One region of the Rhodoferax sp. LB1P47 genome, then DNA from elsewhere that is predicted to be linked to it. Evidence: riboswitches for the same ligand, from Rfam matches in the RefSeq annotation. Region 1 holds a riboswitch; the other holds the start of a gene.

The links. Region 1 has a riboswitch for thiamine pyrophosphate ahead of thiC (phosphomethylpyrimidine synthase ThiC). Riboswitches for the same ligand answer to the same signal wherever they lie in the genome.
Region 2: linked by a shared signal. The riboswitch ahead of AC0969_RS18685 (FAD-dependent oxidoreductase) and the one ahead of thiC (phosphomethylpyrimidine synthase ThiC) in region 1 are both predicted to bind thiamine pyrophosphate.

What each region holds. Positions count from the first base shown of each region.
Region 1 covers NZ_JBWMAU010000030.1:15,798-19,958, reverse strand. The annotation lists gene AC0969_RS19415 (MBL fold metallo-hydrolase) at 1-1,020, opposite strand, end outside; gene can (carbonate dehydratase) at 1,199-1,855, shown strand; TPP riboswitch at 1,867-1,968, shown strand; gene thiC (phosphomethylpyrimidine synthase ThiC) at 2,106-4,019, shown strand.
Region 2 covers NZ_JBWMAU010000025.1:32,334-36,494, reverse strand. The annotation lists gene AC0969_RS18695 (thiazole synthase) at 1-510, opposite strand, end outside; gene thiS (sulfur carrier protein ThiS) at 514-711, opposite strand; gene AC0969_RS18685 (FAD-dependent oxidoreductase) at 708-1,775, opposite strand; TPP riboswitch at 1,814-1,921, opposite strand; gene thiD (bifunctional hydroxymethylpyrimidine kinase/phosphomethylpyrimidine kinase) at 1,964-2,806, shown strand; gene AC0969_RS18675 (purine-cytosine permease family protein) at 2,863-4,146, opposite strand.

The DNA of each region.
Region 1 (4,161 bases):
AAGCAGGCGCTGCAAATACCCATCCACCCACAGCTTGTGCAGATGCGCCACCGCTTCGCCCATCGCGAAGGTGATCTGGTGCAGGTCGAGCTGGCGGGTAAACAGCACGGGCAGGATGTCGGCTGCGCTGCACGGCTGCTGCTGGGCAAAGACCATCACCCGTGCCAGGTGGTCGCGGTGGTGGTCGTGCAACTGCTGGATGCGCGTGTGCAGGCCCTGGAACGGCTTGCCGTGCGATGGCAGGGTGAGCGTGTCGGGGTGCAGGGGCGCAAACTTGTCGATCGAGTCCAAAAACTGCTGCAACGGATTGCTTTCGGGCTCTACATCGAACACGCTGACATTGGTAGAAATGCGCGGCAGCATCATGTCGCCGCCGATAAGCACCCGGGTTTCGCCGCAATACAGCGCAATGTGCTCGGGCGCATGCCCGTAGCCGCTGATGCAGCGCCAATCGCGCCCGCCGATGCGCAGGGTCTGGCCGTCTTGCATGCGCACAAAGCTGGCGGGTAGGGTGGGCACCATGGCCGAAAAATAGCCGGTACGGGCGCGGATTTTTTCGACCGATTCGGGGTCGGTCAGGCCATGTTTGCGGAAGAATTCTGCGGCTCCCGGTCCGCCGTTGCCACTGGAGTGCCGGATGTTGTGCTCGGCCACAAAGTAGTCGGTGGCGCTGATCCACAGCGGCGCGTTCCAGCGCGCGCACAGCCAAGAGGCCAGGCCGATGTGGTCGGGGTGCATGTGCGTCACGATGATGCGCAAAATAGGCAGGCCGCCGAGCTGGGTGGCAAAAATCGCCTCCCACTGCGCCTGTGAGGTTTCCGCGCTGATGCAGCAGTCCACCACGCTCCACCCACGCTGGCCATCAATTTCGTCCTCCAGCAGCCACAGGTTGATATGGTTTAGCGCAAACGGCAGCGCCATGCGGATCCAGCGCACGCCGGGGGCCACGGCGACGGTTTCGCCCTGTGCGGGCAGGGCATCGCCCAGGGGGTAGTGCAGTTGTTGTTCGAGTAGGTTCATGGAGATGGCATTCTGGAGGTTTGGCCTCAGCGTATGCGGTCGGCCTGTCGCCAGGTTGACGGCATGGCGAGTTTTGCTATATTTTAAATAGCTGCTTGCGCCCATAAAATATACATTACAGCCTGTTTTGACCATAAAACGGCTGCAAGGGTATTGGGGCACGGCAAAATACGCCCCCATGACCCAATCCATTCCCGATATTTTTGCCAATAACCGCATCTGGGCCTCCGAGATGGAGCGCCAACGCCCCGGCTTTTTCACCGCACTCACGCACCAGCAAAAGCCCAAGTACATGTGGATCGGCTGCTCCGACAGCCGCGTGCCCGCCAACGAGATCATGGGCCTGGCCCCCGGCGAGGTGTTTGTACACCGCAACGTGGCCAATGTGGTGGTGCATTCGGACCTGAATGCGCTCTCTACCGTGCAGTTTGCGGTGGACGTGATCAAGGTCGAGCACATCACCGTGGTGGGCCACTACGGCTGCTCCGGCGTGGCGGCGGCCTTGTCGGGCCAGCGCGTGGGCCTGGCCGACAACTGGCTGCGCCACATCCAGGATGTGCGCGACCGCCACTGGACCCTGCTGGACCACATCGCCGAAGCCCACCGCCACGATGCGCTGGTCGAGCTCAACGCCATCGAGCAGGTGGTCAACGTCTGCCAAAGCACGGTGATGGTCGATGCCTGGGCGCGCGGCCAAAACGTCACCGTGCACGGCTGGGTGTACGGCATCCACGACGGCCTGCTGCAAAACCTGCACATCACCGTCAATGGGGTGGAAGGGCTGGAAACCGCCTACCGCGCGGCCGTGGCAGCGGTGGCTGCCGCGCCGCGCTGATGCCGTACACTGCCACCCGCCCGGGGTGCGCAGTGAAATGCGCTGAGATGGAAACCAAACCCGCGAACTTGATCTGGTTCATACCAGCGTAAGAAGAGCTTGACGACAGCGTCCTATCCCTAGCGGTACGGATGCGCGCCGTCACCACGCCCCATCTGCAAAGAAGCGGGGCATCTCCTTGGGGGTTCGCGCAGTTTGGCTGCGCATTCTGGGCTCCCACCAAACAGGAGACCCCCCCATGAACGCCCCCATTACCGCCCCCGACAAATTCGCCCAGCTCCTCAGCTACGCCTGCGACCCGCTGCCCGCCAGCACCAAGCGCTACATCCAGGGCAGCCGCCCCGACCTGCGCGTGCCGCTGCGTGAAATCATGCAGAGCAACGGCGAAGCCGTCACCGTCTACGACACCTCCGGCCCTTACACCGACCCCACCGCCACCATTGACGTGCGTGCCGGGCTGGCCGCGCTGCGGGCCGGCTGGATCGAGTCGCGCGGCGACACTGAAAGCTACGCCGCCCGCATCCTGAATGCGCTGGACGATGGCCGCAACAGCGAAGAAAACGCGTCCTTGCAGCTGCTGCGCGCCCAAGCCTCCGGCCTGCAACGCACGCCCCGCCGCGCCAAGGCCGGTGCCAACCTCTCGGGTAATGTTTCGCAGATGCACTACGCCCGCCAAGGCATCATCACCCCCGAGATGGAATTCGTCGCCCTGCGCGAAAACCAAAAGCTGGAGTGGATGGCCCAATATGCCGAGGGCGCGCTGAACACCGAGCGCGACAAACGCCTGGCCGGCAACAGCTTCGGCGCCAGCATCCCCCGCGTGATGACCCCCGAATTTGTGCGCTCCGAAGTGGCCCGTGGCCGCGCCGTGATTCCGCTCAACATCAACCACCCCGAAGTCGAGCCGATGGCCATTGGCCGCAACTTCCTGGTCAAGATCAACGCCAACATCGGCAACAGCGCCGTCACCTCCAGCATCGAAGAAGAAGTCGAAAAACTGGTCTGGGCCATCCGCTGGGGCGCCGACACGGTGATGGACCTGTCCACCGGCAAAAACATCCACACCACCCGCGACTGGATTTTGCGCAACAGCCCCGTGCCCATCGGCACCGTACCCATCTACCAGGCGCTAGAAAAAGTGGGTGGCGTGGCCGAAGACCTGACCTGGGAAATCTTCCGCGACACCCTGATCGAGCAGGCCGAGCAGGGCGTGGACTACTTCACCGTGCACGCCGGGGTGCGCCTGCCCTTCATCCACCTCACCGCCAACCGCATGACCGGCATCGTCTCGCGCGGCGGCTCCATCATGGCCAAGTGGTGCATTGCCCACCACAAAGAAAATTTCATCTACACCCACTTTGATGAGATGACCGAAATCCTGAAGGCCTACGACGTCAGCTACTCGCTGGGCGACGGCCTGCGCCCCGGCTCCAGCGCCGATGCCAACGACGAAGCCCAGTTTGCCGAACTGCGCACCTTGGGCGAGCTGACCCAAAAAGCCTGGCAGCAAGACGTGCAGGTGATGATCGAAGGCCCCGGCCACGTTCCCATGCATTTGGTGCAAGAAAACATGACCGAGCAGCTCAAGCACTGCCACGAAGCGCCGTTCTACACCCTGGGCCCGCTGACCACCGACATCGCCCCCGGCTACGACCACATCACCAGCGGCATCGGCGCCGCCATGATTGGCTGGTTTGGCACCGCCATGCTGTGCTACGTGACCCCCAAAGAGCACCTGGGCCTGCCCGACCGCGACGACGTGAAGGTCGGCATCATCACCTACAAAATCGCCGCCCACGCCGCCGACGTGGCCAAGGGCCACCCGGGTGCCCGCTACCGCGACGACGCGCTGTCCAAAGCCCGCTTCGAGTTCCGCTGGATGGACCAGTTCAACCTGTCGCTCGACCCCGAAACCGCCAAGAAATTCCACGACGCCACCCTGCCCAAAGACTCGGCCAAAGTGGCGCATTTCTGCTCCATGTGCGGGCCGAAGTTTTGCTCCATGAAGATCACCCAGGAAGTGCGCGAATACGCCAAAAACCTGGGCGTGAGCGAAGCCGCTGCAGCGGAACAAGGCATGTTGGAGAAGTCGGCAGAATTCAAGAGCGGTGGTGGAGAAATCTATGTGCCGGTGAACGGCGTGATCCCGATCGCGCAGGGCTAATCGACGCCACCGCCGGGCCCCCATCCCGACCTTCCCCCGGCGGGGGAAGGGGCAAGCCAGCCCCACTCCGTGCGGCACGTCAGGGGCCACGCATTTCTCCCTCCCGGGGCAGTGGAAAATCAGCCCCCTGCATTCCTCCCTC
Region 2 (4,161 bases), on a different contig from region 1:
GTTGATAGGCCCCTTGCCGGTGCCGATGGGTGCGGCCCAGGGCATGACGGCCTGGCAGCCCACATCGACCAGGCGCTGGCACAGCACCAGGTCCTCGGTGCAATAAGGCAGCACCTTGAAGCCGTCCTGGATCAGGCGGCTGGCGGCCTCAACCAAGTTCAGCGTGTCGGGTTGCAGGGTGTAGTCGTCGCCGATCAGCTCCAGCTTGATCCACGGGGTGTCGAACACTTCGCGGGCCATGTGGGCGGTGGTGATGGCTTCTTGCAGGCCGTGGCAACCAGCGGTGTTGGGTAGCACCGGCACGCCGGTCTGGCGCAGCAAATCCCAGAAACCATTGGTCGCCGCATCGGCCTGGCCCAGGTTCTGGCGGCGCAGCGACGCGGTCAGCATGGCGGGCTGGGCGCGGGCGATGGCGCTGCCCAGGATGCTAGGAGAAGGATAGCGCGAGGTGCCCAGCAGCAGGCGGCTGGCGAAGCTTTCGCCGTAAAGGATGAGGGGATCAGGTGTCATATTTCAGCCGCCGGTGACGGGGTGGATGATTTCGATGCGGTCGGCATCCTGGAGGGCGGTCTGTGGGTACAGCGCGCGCGGCACAAAGGCCTTGTTGACGGCAGCGGCAAACGGCGGCTTGGCTTGCAGCAGCGCCACCGCGTCGGCCAGGGTGGCACCGACGGGCAGGATGTGGGGGAGGTTGTTGATCAGTACGTTCATGCAGTTTCTATAGCAAGACCCCATTGCGTGGCAAGCGCTGAATGCCCTTTTTCTATGAGTTCCAGTACCGCGTCCAGCATGGCCGGGGCGATCAGAAAGCCGTGCCGGTACAGGCCGTTGATGTGCAGCACGCGGGCGCTGGCTTGGCGGATGGCGGGCAGGTTGTTGGGCAGGGTGGGGCGGCACTGGGTGTTGGATTCCAGGATGCGCGCCTCGCCAAAACCGCTGTGTACGCTGTAGGCGGCACTCAGCAGCTCCAGGCTGGAGCGCACGCTCATGGGGGACATATCGTCCGACTCGATCTCGGTGGCGCCCACCACGAACACCTTGTTTTCTTTGGGCGCGATGTACAGCGGATAGCGCGGATGCACCAGCCGCACCGGGCGGCGCAGATCTACCCCCGGCGCGTGCAGGCGCAGCACCTCGCCGCGCACCGCGCGCAGGCCCGGCCATTGGCTGCGTGCACCGAGTCCCCGGCAGTCGAAAACCCAGTCCGCCTGGCAATCCTGCGGTTCGCGCGGGCTGTGCCAGTGCAGACCGACCTGGTGTTTTTGCAATTGCAGCAGCAGCGCGGCCAGCAGTTGGCGGTTGTCCAACTGGCCCTCGCCCGGCAGGTACAGGCCCTGGGCAAAGCGGCTGCCGATGCCGGGCTCCAGCGCAGCGATGGCGGCGGCATCCAGCGCCTGCGGGGCGGGCAGACTGGGCAACTGCTGGCGGGTGGCGCTCAACTGGTGGCCAAAGCGCGTGGCCTCGGCTGCGTCTTGCCGGTGCCACAGAATCAATGTGCCGTTTTGCTGGAAGAACACCGGCGCGTCGAGCTGCGCGATCAGCTCCGGCCAGCGCCGCAGCCCGTGCTGGCCCATTTGCACCACGCTGGCCTCTGTAATGGCCGACTCGGCCAGCGGGGCCAGCATGGCGGCGGCCACCCGGGCGGCTGCGCCCTCGGCCTCGGGCCCAGCGGCTTCAAATACCTGTACCGTGTGGCCCGCGCGTGCCAATGCCAGGGCCAACAAGCGGCCCATCAGGCCTGCGCCGAGGATGGTGGTGGTCAGAGGTGTTGCCAAGGGATCGTCCGTAGGGTGTGCTGGACGAAACGAGGCGTAGTCGTTGGTTGGAAACTTCCCACGCCAGCATGATCTGGATCGGGTATGAGGGTTTTTCTCAGCCCAGCCACCGCACATGCAATAGCCAGACACCCCTGTTTCATCCGTAACCGTGAATTACATCACACTCGCTCGCCGATAATTTCGGCATGACTGACCAAGCACCTTCCCCGCGCTACCTGCGCCTGCTCTCCATCGCCGGGTCCGACAGCGGCGGCGGCGCAGGCATCCAGGCCGATTTGAAAACATTCAGCGCCCTGGGTTGCTACGGCATGACGGCCCTGGCTGCGCTGACCGCACAAAACACCCGGGGCGTGACCGCCATCCACCCCGTGCCTCCGGCCTTCCTGAAGGCCCAGCTGGAGGCCGTGCTGGACGATATCGGTGCCGACGCCGTGAAGATCGGCATGCTGCATTCGCCCGAGATGGTCGAGGTGGTGGCCTGGGCAATTGACCACTACCAGCTCACCAAAGTGGTGCTCGACCCGGTGATGGTGGCCACCAGTGGCGACCGGCTGATGGCCCAAGAGACGGTGCAGGTGCTGGTGGAACAACTCTTCCCCCGCGCCACCGTGGTCACGCCCAATCTGGACGAAGCCACCCTGCTGCTGGGCCGCAGCGTGGAGGACGCGGCTGCTTTGCCCCCTGCTGTGGCCGACTTGTTGGCGCTGGGCGCACCGGCCGTGCTGGTCAAGGGCGGGCATCTGCCGGGCAGCGCGGTGGTGGATGTGCTGGGCCTGCATGGTGGCCCGCTGCACTGGTGGGAAAGCCGCCGCATCACCACCCACAACGGCCACGGCACCGGCTGCACGCTGTCGTCGGCCATCGCCGTGTACCTGGCGCAGGGCCACGCCCTGCCCGAGGCGGTGGGGCTGGCGCGAACCTACATTTTGGGAGCCATCACCGGCGGTGCCCAGGTGCATACCGGGCGCGGCCAGGGGCCGTTGAACCACGGTTTTGCGCCTGTGGCTATGCAGGTGTTGGCTGGCTAAATTTATAAGAAATAGGCCGCTAGCGCATATTTAATATGCGTTAGTAGCTATTTATTTTATAGCGAGTAAGTGGTGCGCAGCGGGCGGCTTAGCCAGGCGGCCGTGAACACCAAAGCCAGCGTGGGCAGGGCCGCGCCGAACTGGGGGGCCAAGGTGGCCAGCAGGTGGTAGACGGCGATGCCGGCCAGCCACAGGCCAGCGGCCAGCGGCTCGACCCGGCGCTGCGAATGGGCCTTGGCGTGGCTGCCCAGGCGGCCCAAAATCACCCCGAACAGCGGCACAAACACCGAGCTCAGCAGCAGCAAAAACGGCTCCAGGCTGTGGATCGGCAGCACCAGCGCCAGCCCGGTGCAGACCACGGCCAGCAGCAGGCCCCAGCGGCGGATGCTCCACTGCGGGCGCAGGCTGTGGGCTGACACCGCACCCGAATACACGTCGCCATAGGCGTTGTCCACCTCGTCCAGCAAGATCAACCCCAGCGCCAGCAGGCCGCCCTGGGCCAGCAGCAAGGCGGTGACCAGATCCGTGCCCGGTGCGGCCACGGTGACCACCACCACGCCCAGTGCATAGCACCAGATATTGGCCAGCGCGTAGCCCAGCCAGGTGCCGGTCATGGCCGATGTGCGGTTGCGGCCGTGGCGGGCATAGTCGGCCACCAGCGGCAGCCACGACACCGGCATGGCGATCACCAGGTCCATCGCCGACAGCATGCCCATGCTGCCGTTGCCGGGGCGCTGCCAGAAGGCCTGTGCATCACCGGCCAGCAGTTGCTGGGCGAATTGCCAACTCAGCCACAGCAGCGACAGCACCACCAGCGGCAGGCCATAACGGCCAATGAACTTGCGCACCAGGGTCAGCATCGAGCCCGCCATCAGGGCCGTGAGCACCGCGCCCCAGAGCAGGGTGGTCAGCAGCACGCCGCTGGGGCTGGCCAGGTCCAGGCCAAAGTTCTGCTTGGCCATAGCGGCGGTGCCGTCACGCATGATGACCAGCTCAAAGGTGGTCCAGCCCACCAGTTGCACGATGTTCAGCAGCACCGGCAGCCGGGCAAAGCCACTGCCAAAGGTGGCGTGCATCAGTCCGGCGCTGGACAGGCCACTGTCGCAGGCGATGCGCGCCACCCAGCCCAGCAGGCCCGCACCCAGCACAGACCCCAGCACGATGGCCAGCAGCGCCTGTTGCGTGCCCACGGCGGGCACCAGATAAGCGCCGATCTGCATCACCAGCAGGCCCACGCCCAGGCTGAACCACAGGGCGGCGTGCGATGCCCCGCTAAATACCCGGCTGGCGTCCGGGATCGGGCTCAGGGCTTGGTTGTGTAGATGGGATGAATTTGCCATTGATTTGCTCCATGC